Regions from separate parts of the Marinomonas algicola genome, predicted to be linked through region 1. Evidence: predicted binding sites of a transcription regulator. Region 1 holds the regulator's gene; each other region holds the start of a gene.
The links. The regulator PhoB, encoded in region 1, activates phosphate uptake and scavenging genes when phosphate is short. The targets are predictions, from matches to a motif close to TGTCATANNNNTGTCANA.

Region 1 (4,434 bases):
TCGTTAAACGGATGCCAGCAAAGATTCGTCCAAAGATAGGCTACGCTTATTTGGCAGGCTTACTCCACAATTTTGGTTATTTGGTTATTGGGCACGTCCTACCAACGCATTTCTCAATCTTAGCTCGTCATCTCGAAGCAAACGCACACCTCCCATCCAGACTTATCGAGATGCATTTATTGCATTTTACGAAAGAACAGCTAGGATCTTGGCTATTAAGACATTGGGGGCTTCCTCGCATAATATGTAATGCCATTCGATACAGTCACACGCCTCAAATAGAAGAAGACAAGGATTTGCGTACCCTTGCAGGCGTTTTACATTGCTGTAGCGCTTTATATCATGGACAAAAAATAGAGGCGAGTGTGTTTGAAATAATTGGGCTATCAGAAGAGGAGTGCCTTTCCATCTATCAAGAAGTACAATCCTCTTCTAGTAAATTACAGGAAATGGTGGACTTACTTCAATCCTAGGCTTACTGACGAATAAACACCTATTTTTTGCGAAAACAAAGAGATTTTTTGTGCTAAATTTCAGTGTAACCAAACAATTTGACTATCATTGGCAACCTCTGTCTCAAGCTCGTATGGACAGTATTCCCAATAATCTAAAGTTCTGGCTCCGCGAGACAGGTTCTTTAACCGCGCTGTTAGAAAGACTGGGGATATTGTCCATAGAAGTCATTAATGACGGTTGGGGGCAGCCGACTCAAAGAGAGAGAAAGGCATTGTCGTTACGTGCACGTGAAGCAACAAGGGTTCGAGAAGTGATTTTGAACATTAATGGTACCCCCATGATTTATGCTCGCTCCATTATCCCAGCAAGCGCTTTAATTGGGCATTGGCGTCATTTAAGCCAACTGAAAAGCCAATCTCTGGGAGGCTTTCTATTCAAAGACAAAAAGTTAGTACGGAGTCCTATCGAAATAGTCTCTCTTCCAAGCAACGTATTTAATAACGTCAATGAAGCGGTTTGGGCTCGCCGATCGATTTTTAAACAGTACAATAAAGGCGTTTTAGTAAGTGAAGCCTTCTTACCCGCCATCACAACATTACCAGTGACACAGTTAATATTATGACAAAACTCCAAGCTTATCTTCAGCTTACTCGTTTCAACAAACCCATTGGTTCACTGCTGCTACTTTGGCCCACTCTATGGGCTCTTTGGGTATCTAGTAATGGCGACCCAGACTGGAAAATCGTCATCATTTTTATGCTTGGTGTCTTTTTTATGCGCTCCGCAGGCTGTGTCATCAATGATTATGCCGATAGACATGTGGATAGCGGTGTGGAGCGAACAAAGAATCGCCCTCTCCCTTCCGGTACGGTTTCTGAAAAAGAAGCTCTATTACTGTTCTCCGTTCTTTGTCTATGCAGCTTCGGTTTAGTCTTAATGACGGATATGAAAACCGTTTTACTCTCTTTCATTGGACTTGGACTCGCGGCTTTGTATCCATTTATGAAGCGCTACACTCATTTGCCTCAATTGTTTCTTGGACTGGCTTTTTCATGGGCTATTCCAATGGCATACAGCGCTCAAGGAGGTTCACTAACGGACCCTGTCTTATGGATGATATTTGTCTCTAATGCACTATGGACCATTGCTTACGATACTTACTATGCTATGGTTGATCGAGATGACGATTTAAAACTTGGCATCAAATCAACAGCCATTTTATTTGCGCAAAATGATTTACTCATTATCACTGTATTGCAAGGACTGGCTCTTTCTCTATTAATGTGGGTTGGTGTACTGAAATCCTTTTCTTTCATTTATTTTCTCAGTCTGATCGTCGCCGCTATTTTGTTCTCTTTACAGTATAAACAAGCTAAAAATAGAGAGCGGCAAGCTTGCTTTACCTCGTTCTTAGACAATAACCGTATTGGATACTGTATATTTTTAGGCATTGTATTGAACTATCTTTTATAAATATAAGACACAAATATGACAGTTTCATCTAATTGTCATATTCAAGGTCTTTAATAGGGATATTACGATTTAGGGGTAGATGCTGTGACGAGTAAAACTGTATTAATAATTGATGATGAATCATCAATACGAGAAATGATTGCCATTGCACTGGAAATGGCGGGATATAATTACTTTGAGGCGGAAAACAGCCAACAAGCTTACGAAATCATCATTGATAATAGGCCCGACCTCATTCTTTGTGACTGGATGATGCCCGGGGGCAGTGGTATAGAGCTAACCAGACGGTTAAAGCGAGATTCTCTTACCGCAGAAATACCTGTGATTATGCTAACCGCTAAAAGCGAAGAAGATAACAAAATTCAAGGTTTAGAAGTGGGTGCGGATGATTACATCACTAAGCCTTTTTCTCCTCGAGAACTCGTGGCTCGCTTAAAAGCCGTTCTACGCCGTGCCAACCCTCAAGGCGTAGACGAGCCTATTGAAGTCGATGGGCTATTATTAGACCCTGTAAGCCAACGTGTTACTATTGGTACAACGCCACTTGAAATGGGCCCGACAGAGTACCGCTTACTCAAATTTTTGATTACCCATCAAGAAAGAGCGTATTCCAGAGCACAGCTTCTGGATCAAGTCTGGGGGGGAAATGTTTATGTAGAAGAACGTACCGTTGATGTACATATTAGACGCTTACGAAAAGCAATCGGCGAAACTCATGATTACCTAATCCAAACGGTTCGAGGAACGGGTTATCGATTTTCAAGTAAACGAACTCCGCAGTAAATTATGAAAACGATTTGGCAACAGGCTTTTATTCGCTGGACACTGGGATTAGTTGTCAGTTTCACCATTGGCATCTTAATAGGCAAATTATTTATGTGCCTATTCTTATTTGTGCTGTTTGGACTGTGCTCCAATTTATATCAGCTGTATCAATTCCACAGCTGGGTTCGTCGGCTAGGAAAAGCCTCCCCACCAGAAGCATCAGGAATTTGGGGCGACGTGTTTGATGCTGTGTATCGACTGCAAAAGAAGCAAAGAAAATCTAAAAAACGCATGCGACGCGCACTTTCTCGAATAGAAAACTCCACCTCGGCACTGAAAGAAGGTGTCATTATGGCGGACAATTTAGGGAACCTTGAGTGGTGGAACGCGTCTGCGGGGCAATTTTTAGGTTTGATGAAACCCGTCGACAGAGGGCAACCGGTCACCAATATCGTCCGCAATCCAGAGTTCTTCCGCTATTTTACTCAGAAACGTTTCTCCGAACCTTTAGTTATTAAATCGCCGTCTCAAGAAGGCATTTATTTAGAAATTCAAACCACTCTGTATGATCAGAATGACCATCTTATTTTTGTCAGAGATGTGACGCGCTTGCATCTTCTAGAGCAAATGCGTAAAGACTTCGTTGCCAATGCATCCCATGAGCTCAAAACACCGTTAACGGTCATTAAAGGTTATTTGGAAACCCTGGATATGTTTAAGGACTCATTACCGAAGAGCATGCAAAAAGGTGTTGACAATATGACCACGCAATCAAACCGTATGGAACAGTTGATTGAAGACCTACTATTACTTTCACGTTTAGAAAGTAATGATAAAAGAGACATCGATCAATGGCATGACATCAACGAATTAGTCAACAATGTGGTGGATTCCGTCCAAGCCATAGGCACCAAACATACTATTCACATCGTGATCCGTTCAGAGTGTAGGCTGTATGGCTCTTATCGAGAGCTCTATAGCGCTTTTTCAAACCTTGTTGTGAATGCCATAAAATATTCCCCTGACGGAGGCAACATTACTATAAAATGGGAAAATCATTTAGATGAAGGCATTTTTTCGGTATCAGATGAAGGTCTAGGCATTGAAGCGAGATACATTCCACGTTTAACAGAACGTTTTTTTCGTGTCGATAAAGGTCGAGGCTCAAACACAGGAGGCACTGGGCTCGGACTTGCCATTGTTAAACACGTACTTTTACATCACGATGCTAAGTTACTTATCACTAGCCAACCAGGGCAGGGTAGCGTTTTTTCCTGTCACTTTTCAGGGAAGCGTATCCAACAGCCTTTAGCTCATAAAGAACAATAAAATCATGATAAATTCGGTTTTATGGTTCGATAAGTGAGAGCGCTATCCCTATTAAAGGCTCTTAAATAAAGCGTCAATAAATTTCTCTTTTACGTCATCCTGATCAATTAAACCCAAGGTCACGGTTAAAAAAGTGGAATCGTGTTTTTTCTCTGTCGTCGCCACACTTTGCACATAATAATTCAGTCGATTTACCGTACCCGAAAACTCCAAGTCCAATACAGACTGCCCCAATACCGCGGGAACAACGTCATCACTTTTAATTAATAATGTCGCTTCTGATTTAGCGAACTGAATCACCATACAGCGAAATTGTTTTCCTTCAAAGCGCACCATGGTGGGAATTTTCACATCTTTAATTGTGGCCACTTTTGCTGTAATAGCTGGCTTTGAGGCTGTTGCAGAGCCTGT
Region 2 (4,434 bases), 610 kb from region 1:
TTCATGAACTCTGAATTTTGCCCTCGTTTTATCTCCGACGAAACCGATTTCGATAATATTGGCCGTAAATTAAAAGGCAAATCTGTCATTATCGTCAGTACTGGTAGTCATGTAAAAAGCCGCCAAGAACTGGCCATGACCAACCTGATCATTGCCCGCGCTGCAAAAGAAAACGGTGCGGCGCGCGTTATTCTGGTAGAACCTGATTTATTCTACAGTGCCCAAGACCGTGGTCCCCATAAAAGTCTAGGTGAGACCAGTTTTGAGCGTGATATTAATGACGTTAAGAAATTTGATGGTCAGCCTTTCACCGCTAAGCTTTACGCTCAAATGCTCAAGTTATCGGGTGTGGACACAGTGATGACCATCCACAATCATTCTGACTCCGTACAAAAAATGTTTACTGAAGTATTTGAAGGCGACTTCCATAACCTAATCCCTTATGAGATTTACGCACATTATTTACTGAACTCAAATATTTTAAACTACGGTGACGATGGTGAAGGCTTGGTGTTGTGCGCACCAGACAAAGGCGCACGTGATTTTGTTAAACAAATGTTCAAAACACTGGGGCTAAGCAAAGCAAAATTCATCATGCTAGACAAGGATCGTACCGCTGAGCGTAAAGTCGAGATCACGCTACACAAAGAAAGCGAACACACATTCGACGGTCTAGACGGTGCCAGTATTGTGTTGTTTGACGACATGGTTCGTACCGGCTCTACTGTCGTCAAATCCTGCCAGTTCCTGCAGCAAATTAACCCAGAACGCATGGTATTTGCCGTATCTCACTTTTATGCAAGTGATGAAGGTCGTGAGCGTATGGCGCATCCTGCGATTGGAGAAATTTTAACACTCAACACTCTACCAACTATTTTAAACCGTGATGAGCAAGGCCGTCTGCGTAAAAAAATGGTGGTGTTAAAGGTAGAGAAGTGGCTTGCTCAAGAATTGTGTGAAATTCTTGGTTTACCGCAGTCAGAAGAAGAAAACCCCTACAAGATTGATATGTCTTCTAAGAACCCTCGCTTTAAACGCAAAATCTGGTTCAGTGAAGAACTACACGAACTAAAAGAAGGTAAATAGGCTTTTCCCCACGATCCAATACAAAATTAGGTCGAATATAAGCAAAAGCACGATAATAAAAGGAACGCCGAGGCGTTCCTTTTATTATTCAACGACAAGAACCAGTCGCGAGACATTATTTTCCCATCAAATCCGCTTTTATAATGTAAAGACGATTCGCATCAACGGTGTTTTTATCTAACATTTTTTGCTCTAACCGACCTTTAGTGGACCAAGTGGCAAAATCGTCATCATTTAACACACCTAAATGATGCTCATCAATCACCCAAAGCCCTTCCATTTTGTCATGAGGGTAAGCCACTTCTTTGACCATGTCGGCCACCAGCACTTTACTCACCGGTTTGATGCCTTTCTTAGCCAATGCATCCCAGCCATTATTCTGAGCGTATTGCTCTAACGTCAAGCCATCAATCATCAAACCGTGGCTCGCATCACGCTTGATAGACGCCGACAAAGCCACAGTCGAAAGGGGTGTGCCTGTACTCAAATCAAAACGATATACCTGCTTTTGCACATTTGGATTCGCTTTAACCTTGCCCAGAGGTCCACCAAACAAGAAACCACCATCACGCTCAATAACCAGAAACTCATGTTCATTCAATGTCGCTAATTCAGAGTTGGAGTTTTGCGCTTTTTCCTGACGATATAAATATTGCTCAGTGTGTCCGTTTCTTAAGTTCACTGTCACAATACGGGTTAAATCGCCTTTTTGTGCCGCTTTATCGGGGTTTTTCATGGTGGATTGCATAATACCCACTAGGGTACTTTCATCCGGCGTAATGGCTAAGCCCTCCATACCACGGTTAGCGCGACGGTGCTGAAATACGGCTGGCAAATGATAGACATTACGCTCATCCTGTTGAAACGCATTAATCCGACCGATCTCAACACCCTTTTTATCAAAATGCACCATGTGTGGACCATATTCATCACTGATCCAAAAACTGCCGTCTTTTAACGCAACCAGCCCCTCCCCATCTAAGCCGTAATCATCTAACTTGATTGGGTTAGTCTCTTTGTTATACGGTTTACTCGCATCCATCAAAACGGGCTCTCCGTTTGCGTGGTAAGGCGTTTCACCAGTACCACCCAGTGCTGACGTGTTGGGTAAACCAGAAATCAAGCCACCTTCTGGGGTTTTAAGTAAGATACTTTTCACCATAGAAACATCGCCATTACTCGCAACTTCAAACAAGCCAATTCGTGGTGTGTAAGCGGCAACTGGAAAACTCTTACCTTTACCGTAATCCCCAGTGTAATTGGCATTAGGGCCGCGATCCGTCAAAGCATAAAATTGATTGGCTTTATTTGGATTGGCTGTCATGGCCGACCCATAACCTCCATTACGAATTTCGAAGGGCTTATTGGTCTTTGCATCAATCAGGTCATTACGTAAAACACGATAAGGTAAAACACGGCCCTGCTTCGAAAATGACGCCGTAAATTGTGTATTATCTTTGCCAACACTGGTTACTGTTGCCTGATCCATTTTAGCTGAATTGCTTACGCAACCGGATAAAACACCCGCTGAAATCAAACTCACAATCAAAACTTTATTCATCATTATCTCGCTCTTACGTGTTTTTAATGAAATAGCAGATACGCATGTCATTACCTTAAAGAGCCTAAGTGACAATTGGGTGACAGCTTAGTGACAGAGAAATGACACGTTGGCCATGCCATCTGACAATGCAGGATACGTGTCTGTTTTATAAAAAAGAAATCGAGAATTATTTGATGTGATGGTTCAATTTTTCTTCATTTCCTTGCGTTATATCAACCCCCACTTTTCAATACCATGCCACACTGATTCGCTTAAACAGACACCAAATAGGATGAATACCATGAGTAGCACTTTCTATATTCCAGCCGTCAACATAATGGGTGAAGGCGCGCTGAACGATGCCATTAAGCAAATCAAAAACCTCGGTTTTAAACAAGCTCTGATCGTATCCGACCCAGGAATGACCTCACTGGGCATGGTTGCCAAAGTCGACTCGTTACTAAAAGAACAAGGGGTAAACAGTCTTATTTATGATGGTGTTCAACCCAATCCGACCATTGACAACGTGAACGCAGGCTTAGAGGTATTGCATACGCATCAATGCGACTGTGTCATCTCATTAGGCGGTGGGTCAGTCCATGACTGCGCGAAAGGCATTGCTCTTGTTGCAACCAATGGCGGACACATCAGTGACTATGAAGGAGTAGATGTTTCTAACAAACCGCAACGGCCGTTAATCTGCATCAACACAACCGCTGGAACCGCGTCTGAAATGACACGATTCTGTATTATCACGGATCAAGAGCGCCACATTAAAATGGCCATTGTCGATCAAAATGTCACACCCATTTTATCCGTTAATGACCCAATGCTCATGACAGGCATGCCAGCGTCTCTTACCGCGGCAACCGGTATGGATGCACTGACTCACGCAATCGAAGCCTATGTTTCGATTGCCGCCGATCCGATAACCGATGCCTGTGCGATCAAAGCCATTGAACTTATTCGTGATAACCTGCGAGAAGCCGTTCGGGATGGTGCCAACATGGAAGCCCGTGAAAAAATGGCCTATGCTCAGTTTTTAGCGGGCATGGCATTTAACAATGCGTCTTTGGGTTACGTGCACGCAATGGCCCACCAGTTAGGTGGCTTTTATGATTTTCCCCATGGCGTCTGCAACGCCGTACTGTTACCACATGTTCAACGCTATAATTCACAAGTGGCCGCCCCTCGCTTAAAAGACATAGGTAAAGCCCTTGGCGCTGATGTCACTGGATTAAATGATCAAGCTGGTGCTAATGCGGCGATAGTGGCAATTGTACAATTATCTCAGGACGTAAATATTCCATCTGGTTTAAGTGAATTAGGCGCAAAAGAAGATGACTTCTCAACATTAGCAAGCAATGCCATGAAAGATGCCTGTGGCTTTACTAACCCAATACAACCTACTCACGAAGATGTAATGGGGATTTTTAAAGCGGCGATGTAGTCATCCCGCTGACCACAAAACGTTGTAAAACACCTGGAAGCATGAAAAGCTAAGTTTGGGTTTACACTTGGCTTTTCATGCTTAATAAAGCAAACAATGGGTGGGTTAACGACCTCAGCATAAAGAGCATTCGTGTTACGGCTTCCATCTATACCTTTCTCTTCTTCACCAATCATCAGGTCAAATAGCATGTAGAAATTATTCCCTTGGCTAGAGTCAATCAAGTAATTCACTTACACATTTTGTGACTAGGTAATGCATTTAATGTCCGCTTTCGGACATTGTGACCTAATACTGCAATAAATACGTCACATAATACCCAGGTAAATTCATGACTGGTTCGTTAGGAGAAGCC
Region 3 (4,434 bases), 710 kb from region 1:
AGACCAATTTTGATCTTCTTTAGGGTCAATCGTATTTTGAGATAGAAGGTAATTAGCCACCACATCGCGGTTCTTATCGGGAGCATGAATCACAACTGTTGAACCATCTAAACTAGGAAACTTGCCACCGCCACCAGCGCGATAATTATTTGTTACAACGAGGAAATCCTGTTTTAAATCAATTGGCTCTCCCATATAAGTCACATTCTTAATACGATGGTTAGCCGCTATTAACCCCCCTTTATCGTCGTAACGATTAGGCTGTGTTACATCAATTTTATACTCAATCCCATCTAACACATCGAAATTATAAGTTGGGTAAGTCGAGTTAATAAGCGCTTGTTTAGTAGAAGAACCTGGATCAATTTGATTAAACTGTCCAGCAGATCGCTCTAACCATTCAACTACTTGAGCGCCTGTTAATTGCACTACTTTCAAGTCATTTGGATAAATGTATAAATCACTCACATTCTTTAGCGCAATGTCTCCTTTTGGCACATCCGTGAAGTAATCCGCGCCACCTCGTCCACCGGCTTTAAATGGCGCGGCCGCCGATAAAATCGGCATATTATCGTAAGACGTACCGCGAACAATGTTCTTGGCGTACCATATTTGAGCGTTATTAACGATTTGAATAGAAGGGTCATCTTGCACTAGAGCAAAGAAACTGTTGATATCCGATGTTGTTACACCCACTTTTCGACGCATATACTCAAGTGTTCCTTCATGCTCATGACGAACCGCTTCATTGATACGCTCATCGGCTTCAACTAGAGGCAGCTTATCTCTTCCTTCGCGGCGATAAATGGCTCTCACAGATCCCGTCCCGTCTTGGACTTTCCATCCCTCGCCATTGGGCTCAAGAATTAAATCAATCACACCAAGGTGACTACCCCAGAATCCAGGCATAGTCGCTGGAATGCCAAACACGGTGCCTTTTTCATTATCGACCCCTTCATAGGCACCAATGGTTTTATCTCCTGGAAAAACGCGGTGAGAGTGCCCAAATAAAATAGCATCAATACCCTCTACTTTTGCAAGATGATAGCTTGCATGTTCTTCCCCTATTTTATGAGGATTATTGTACATACCACTATGAGGAATCGCGATCACAACATCTGCGCCTTTTGACTTCATTTCCGGTACATATTTTTTGGCGCTCGCAACAATGTCTTTCGCGATGACCTTTCCAGTTAAATTGTCTTTATCCCAATTCATAATCTGTGGTGGTGTAAAACCTATGTAGCCCACCTTGACGATTTGCTCATTGCCTTCACTATCAATTAACTTTTTGTCTTTGATAATGTAGGGTTGGAAGTAAGGTTGGTCGTTATCTGGATTATCATCGCCATCATCGGCATATACATTGGATGATACATAAGGAAAATTGGCTCCGTGAAGGGATTTTGCAAGAAAATCTAAACCAAAGTTGAACTCATGATTACCAATATTACCAACATCATAATTTAGTAAATTCATGGCTTTGTAAGCTGGGTGAATCTCACCAAAGCGTAATACTCGACCTTTTGCCATGTAATCTCCTAATGGCGTTCCTTGAAGCAGGTCTCCATTGTCGACTAACACTGAGTTTTTCACTTCAGAACGCGCTTGAGTAATCAAACTGGCAACGCGAGAGAGTCCAACCGTATTACTTTGCTTATCGCCATAGTAATCATAATCAACAAGGTTCATATGAATATCGGTTGTTTCCAGAACTCGTAAATTTATTGTTTGAGACTGAACAGCACCGGCCATGGTAATGGCCATAAATGAGGCAATAGAGGTTTTTAAAAATAACCTTGATTTCATGTACTCTCTCCACAATTCGCTTGTTATGATAAAAATATAATCTTGACCTAATAGACAGATTATCAACAAAGTAAAATAATGTGAATTAAAATCATGACAGGTTAATGACAAACAGAAAAAGGCGTCCGAGGTAAACTCAACGTTTCAGCCAACGCCATATAAAAATCATATTAACCAAGGCCGTTGCAATATAGGTATACGCACAGGCTTTAAGAATTTTATTCGCGGCTGTTATATCTTGCTTTTCAATATAGCCCCCTTCCACTAAAATAGGCAATGCTTTACGAAAGCTGGCATCCAATTCTTCAGGCAAAATGACAACATACACCAGAACACTTGCTACCCCTGTCACACCAACCGCGAATATATGTAAAGGAACCGCATAAGGTATCTGTAAAAGAGCCGTTACAACGGGCCAGCCAAACAACACAAAAGACCCCGTTTTTTTTAAAAAATGCGCCAACGGTAAATATCTCATACGCAGGCGAGTAATCTTTTCCTGCTTTTCATATTGAATTGCATGACCCACTTCATGAGCGGCGACCGTAATGGCCGTTAATGATTTACCATCATAATAGCTGGGGCTAAGACGAACCGTCTTGTCCACCGTGTCATAATGATCTTTCCCTTGCCGTGTTTTTTCCACACGAACCTGTAACTCAAATTTATCAATTAAATGCTGGGCAAATTGCCCTCCGGTTCCAGGAAAATCGTCTCGGTTATAGGCGTAACGCTTCAATGTATACCGAACCCAAAGACTTGGTCCAAAAGCAAGTAGGACAAATAAAACGAGCAATAAAACCCACACAGACAATCCTTAAGGTTAAGAAAACCATTCAATTAAGAGCCTAAAAACGTTACGCTTAGTTTAGTCAATTTATTATTAAAGCCATCATTGTCGTCAATCATACGGCCACCCGTCCCCGACAACAAACATTATACATTATGAAAAATCCATTTATTTTACCTATCTTAAGCATTTTAAAGACACACCCTGATGGGCTTTCTGAGTATGAAATTTTACGTGCTCTGAAGATACAGTTTCCCGAATTTTGCTCATTAGCAAAAGAATCAAGTTTATGTTTATTTCGGCAGCATTTCCTAGTGATGAATGCCCTCTATCAGCTACAAACACAATTATGGCTGGAAGAGGGTTTAACCTTGTCTATTTCACCCACTCATATCCAAATTAATTTCAACCAAAGGCCAAAAAATAACGTCAATGAAAAAAAAGGCCAAACTCAAGTAAAAGATTCGGCAGAAGCGAAAATCATAAGCTATTATTTAGATTGGAATGAGTACATTAAAACGGATGAGGCAGAAGTTGAAGCGCTATTGCAGAGTTTTTTTAAAGGATTGCATAATCCTTCTGCAACTGAGCATGCTTATAAAACGTTAAAACTCCATAAAAACGCCTCTTATAACGAGATAAAAAATCAATACCGTAAATTAGCGAGTTTATCTCACCCGGACAAAGGCGGTTCGGCCACTGAGTTCATTGAATTACGAGAAGCATTTGAACTCTTGTCTAGTCGTAAGTAATACATAAAATACCATGGCCGCCAGTGACAGCTCGACCTAAAAGATACGATAGTACCGATAAGATAGTTTTACATTCACTCTAACGTAAATTAACTCGTTATTTATATAGCGCTGTTTAATAAAAGGCCGCACAGGATGCTTAGGTTTTTACTCAGTTTGATTAGTATATTTTTTTCAATTTCTGTCAGTGGGCTTGAAACACCGATTGCTGATGGCTCTTTTTACCATAAGCCCTTACCCACATGGGTAGAAACCAAAACGCCACTGTCTTCCGATCAAGCGTTACAACAAACCTTTACCCCACAAGCCTATCCATCTGCCATAAGTTTCTCTGACAAAACTTTTTGGCACAAACTGTCTTTCCCCATAAACGTAGACGAAGACCCTCATGTCCTTTATTTAAAAATAAGTAATTACATGATAGATAATTTGAATTTCTATCTGTTTCATGGCGAAGAGCGGGTGCAGGAATGGGTCTATGGAGATACACAAGAATGGAATACAGACAAACTCTATGACGGTATCTGGATACCGATTCAGTTTGATCAAAATCGCCCCACCCACCTCTTGATTCGCAGACAGAGTAATGGCCCCATTCTCTTTCCGATCTCGTTTTATAATGAGTCCAATATTGAGGCAGGAAAGAAACAACAGCACACTTTTTGGGTTATTGCCTTCACATCGTTAACCATTTTGCTGCTTTACAATATTGTGATTTATTTACTCACTCGAGTCTCTGCGTTTATTTACTATGTGTCCTTTAATATCGGCTTGATTGTTTCTCTTGGAATGATATTAGGCTTTGGCAGGTGGTTCTTGCCTAACGAGTTTCTATTTCAATGGCTTGCCTTACACTTATTGACCTTACACACTGTATTGATTTGGGCGGTTTATCGCTTTAGTTTGCTCTTCCTTAACCTAAAAAAACATCACCCTATTTTTTGGGTGCATCGATTCAAAGTGGATGCCTCTTTATTTGGCTTCGTCATCATAAGTTATTTTCTTACCGAAAGTACGATGGCTCCCATCTTTCTGTTTTTGCAAATTATGATTTCAGTCCTATGTGCTTATTGGGCTTTTTAC

Region 2: the regulator PhoB is predicted to act here: its motif matches at 2,726-2,743, upstream of IEZ33_RS16575 (esterase-like activity of phytase family protein).
Region 3: the regulator PhoB is predicted to act here: its motif matches at 1,902-1,919, upstream of IEZ33_RS02725 (bifunctional 2',3'-cyclic-nucleotide 2'-phosphodiesterase/3'-nucleotidase).

Annotation. Positions count from the first base shown of each region.
Region 1 covers NZ_CP061941.1:4,232,524-4,236,957, forward strand. The annotation lists gene IEZ33_RS19460 (HDOD domain-containing protein) at 1-473, shown strand, start outside; gene IEZ33_RS19465 (chorismate--pyruvate lyase family protein) at 524-1,078, shown strand; gene ubiA (4-hydroxybenzoate octaprenyltransferase) at 1,075-1,929, shown strand; gene phoB (phosphate regulon transcriptional regulator PhoB) at 2,014-2,712, shown strand; gene phoR (phosphate regulon sensor histidine kinase PhoR) at 2,716-4,023, shown strand; gene IEZ33_RS19485 (response regulator) at 4,075-4,434, opposite strand, start outside.
Region 2 covers NZ_CP061941.1:3,625,830-3,630,263, forward strand. The annotation lists gene IEZ33_RS16570 (ribose-phosphate diphosphokinase) at 1-1,086, shown strand, start outside; gene IEZ33_RS16575 (esterase-like activity of phytase family protein) at 1,202-2,650, opposite strand; gene yiaY (L-threonine dehydrogenase) at 2,931-4,079, shown strand.
Region 3 covers NZ_CP061941.1:605,293-609,726, reverse strand. The annotation lists gene IEZ33_RS02725 (bifunctional 2',3'-cyclic-nucleotide 2'-phosphodiesterase/3'-nucleotidase) at 1-1,809, opposite strand, end outside; gene IEZ33_RS02720 (zinc metallopeptidase) at 1,946-2,617, opposite strand; gene IEZ33_RS02715 (DNA-J related domain-containing protein) at 2,755-3,351, shown strand; gene IEZ33_RS02710 (EAL domain-containing protein) at 3,508-4,434, shown strand, end outside.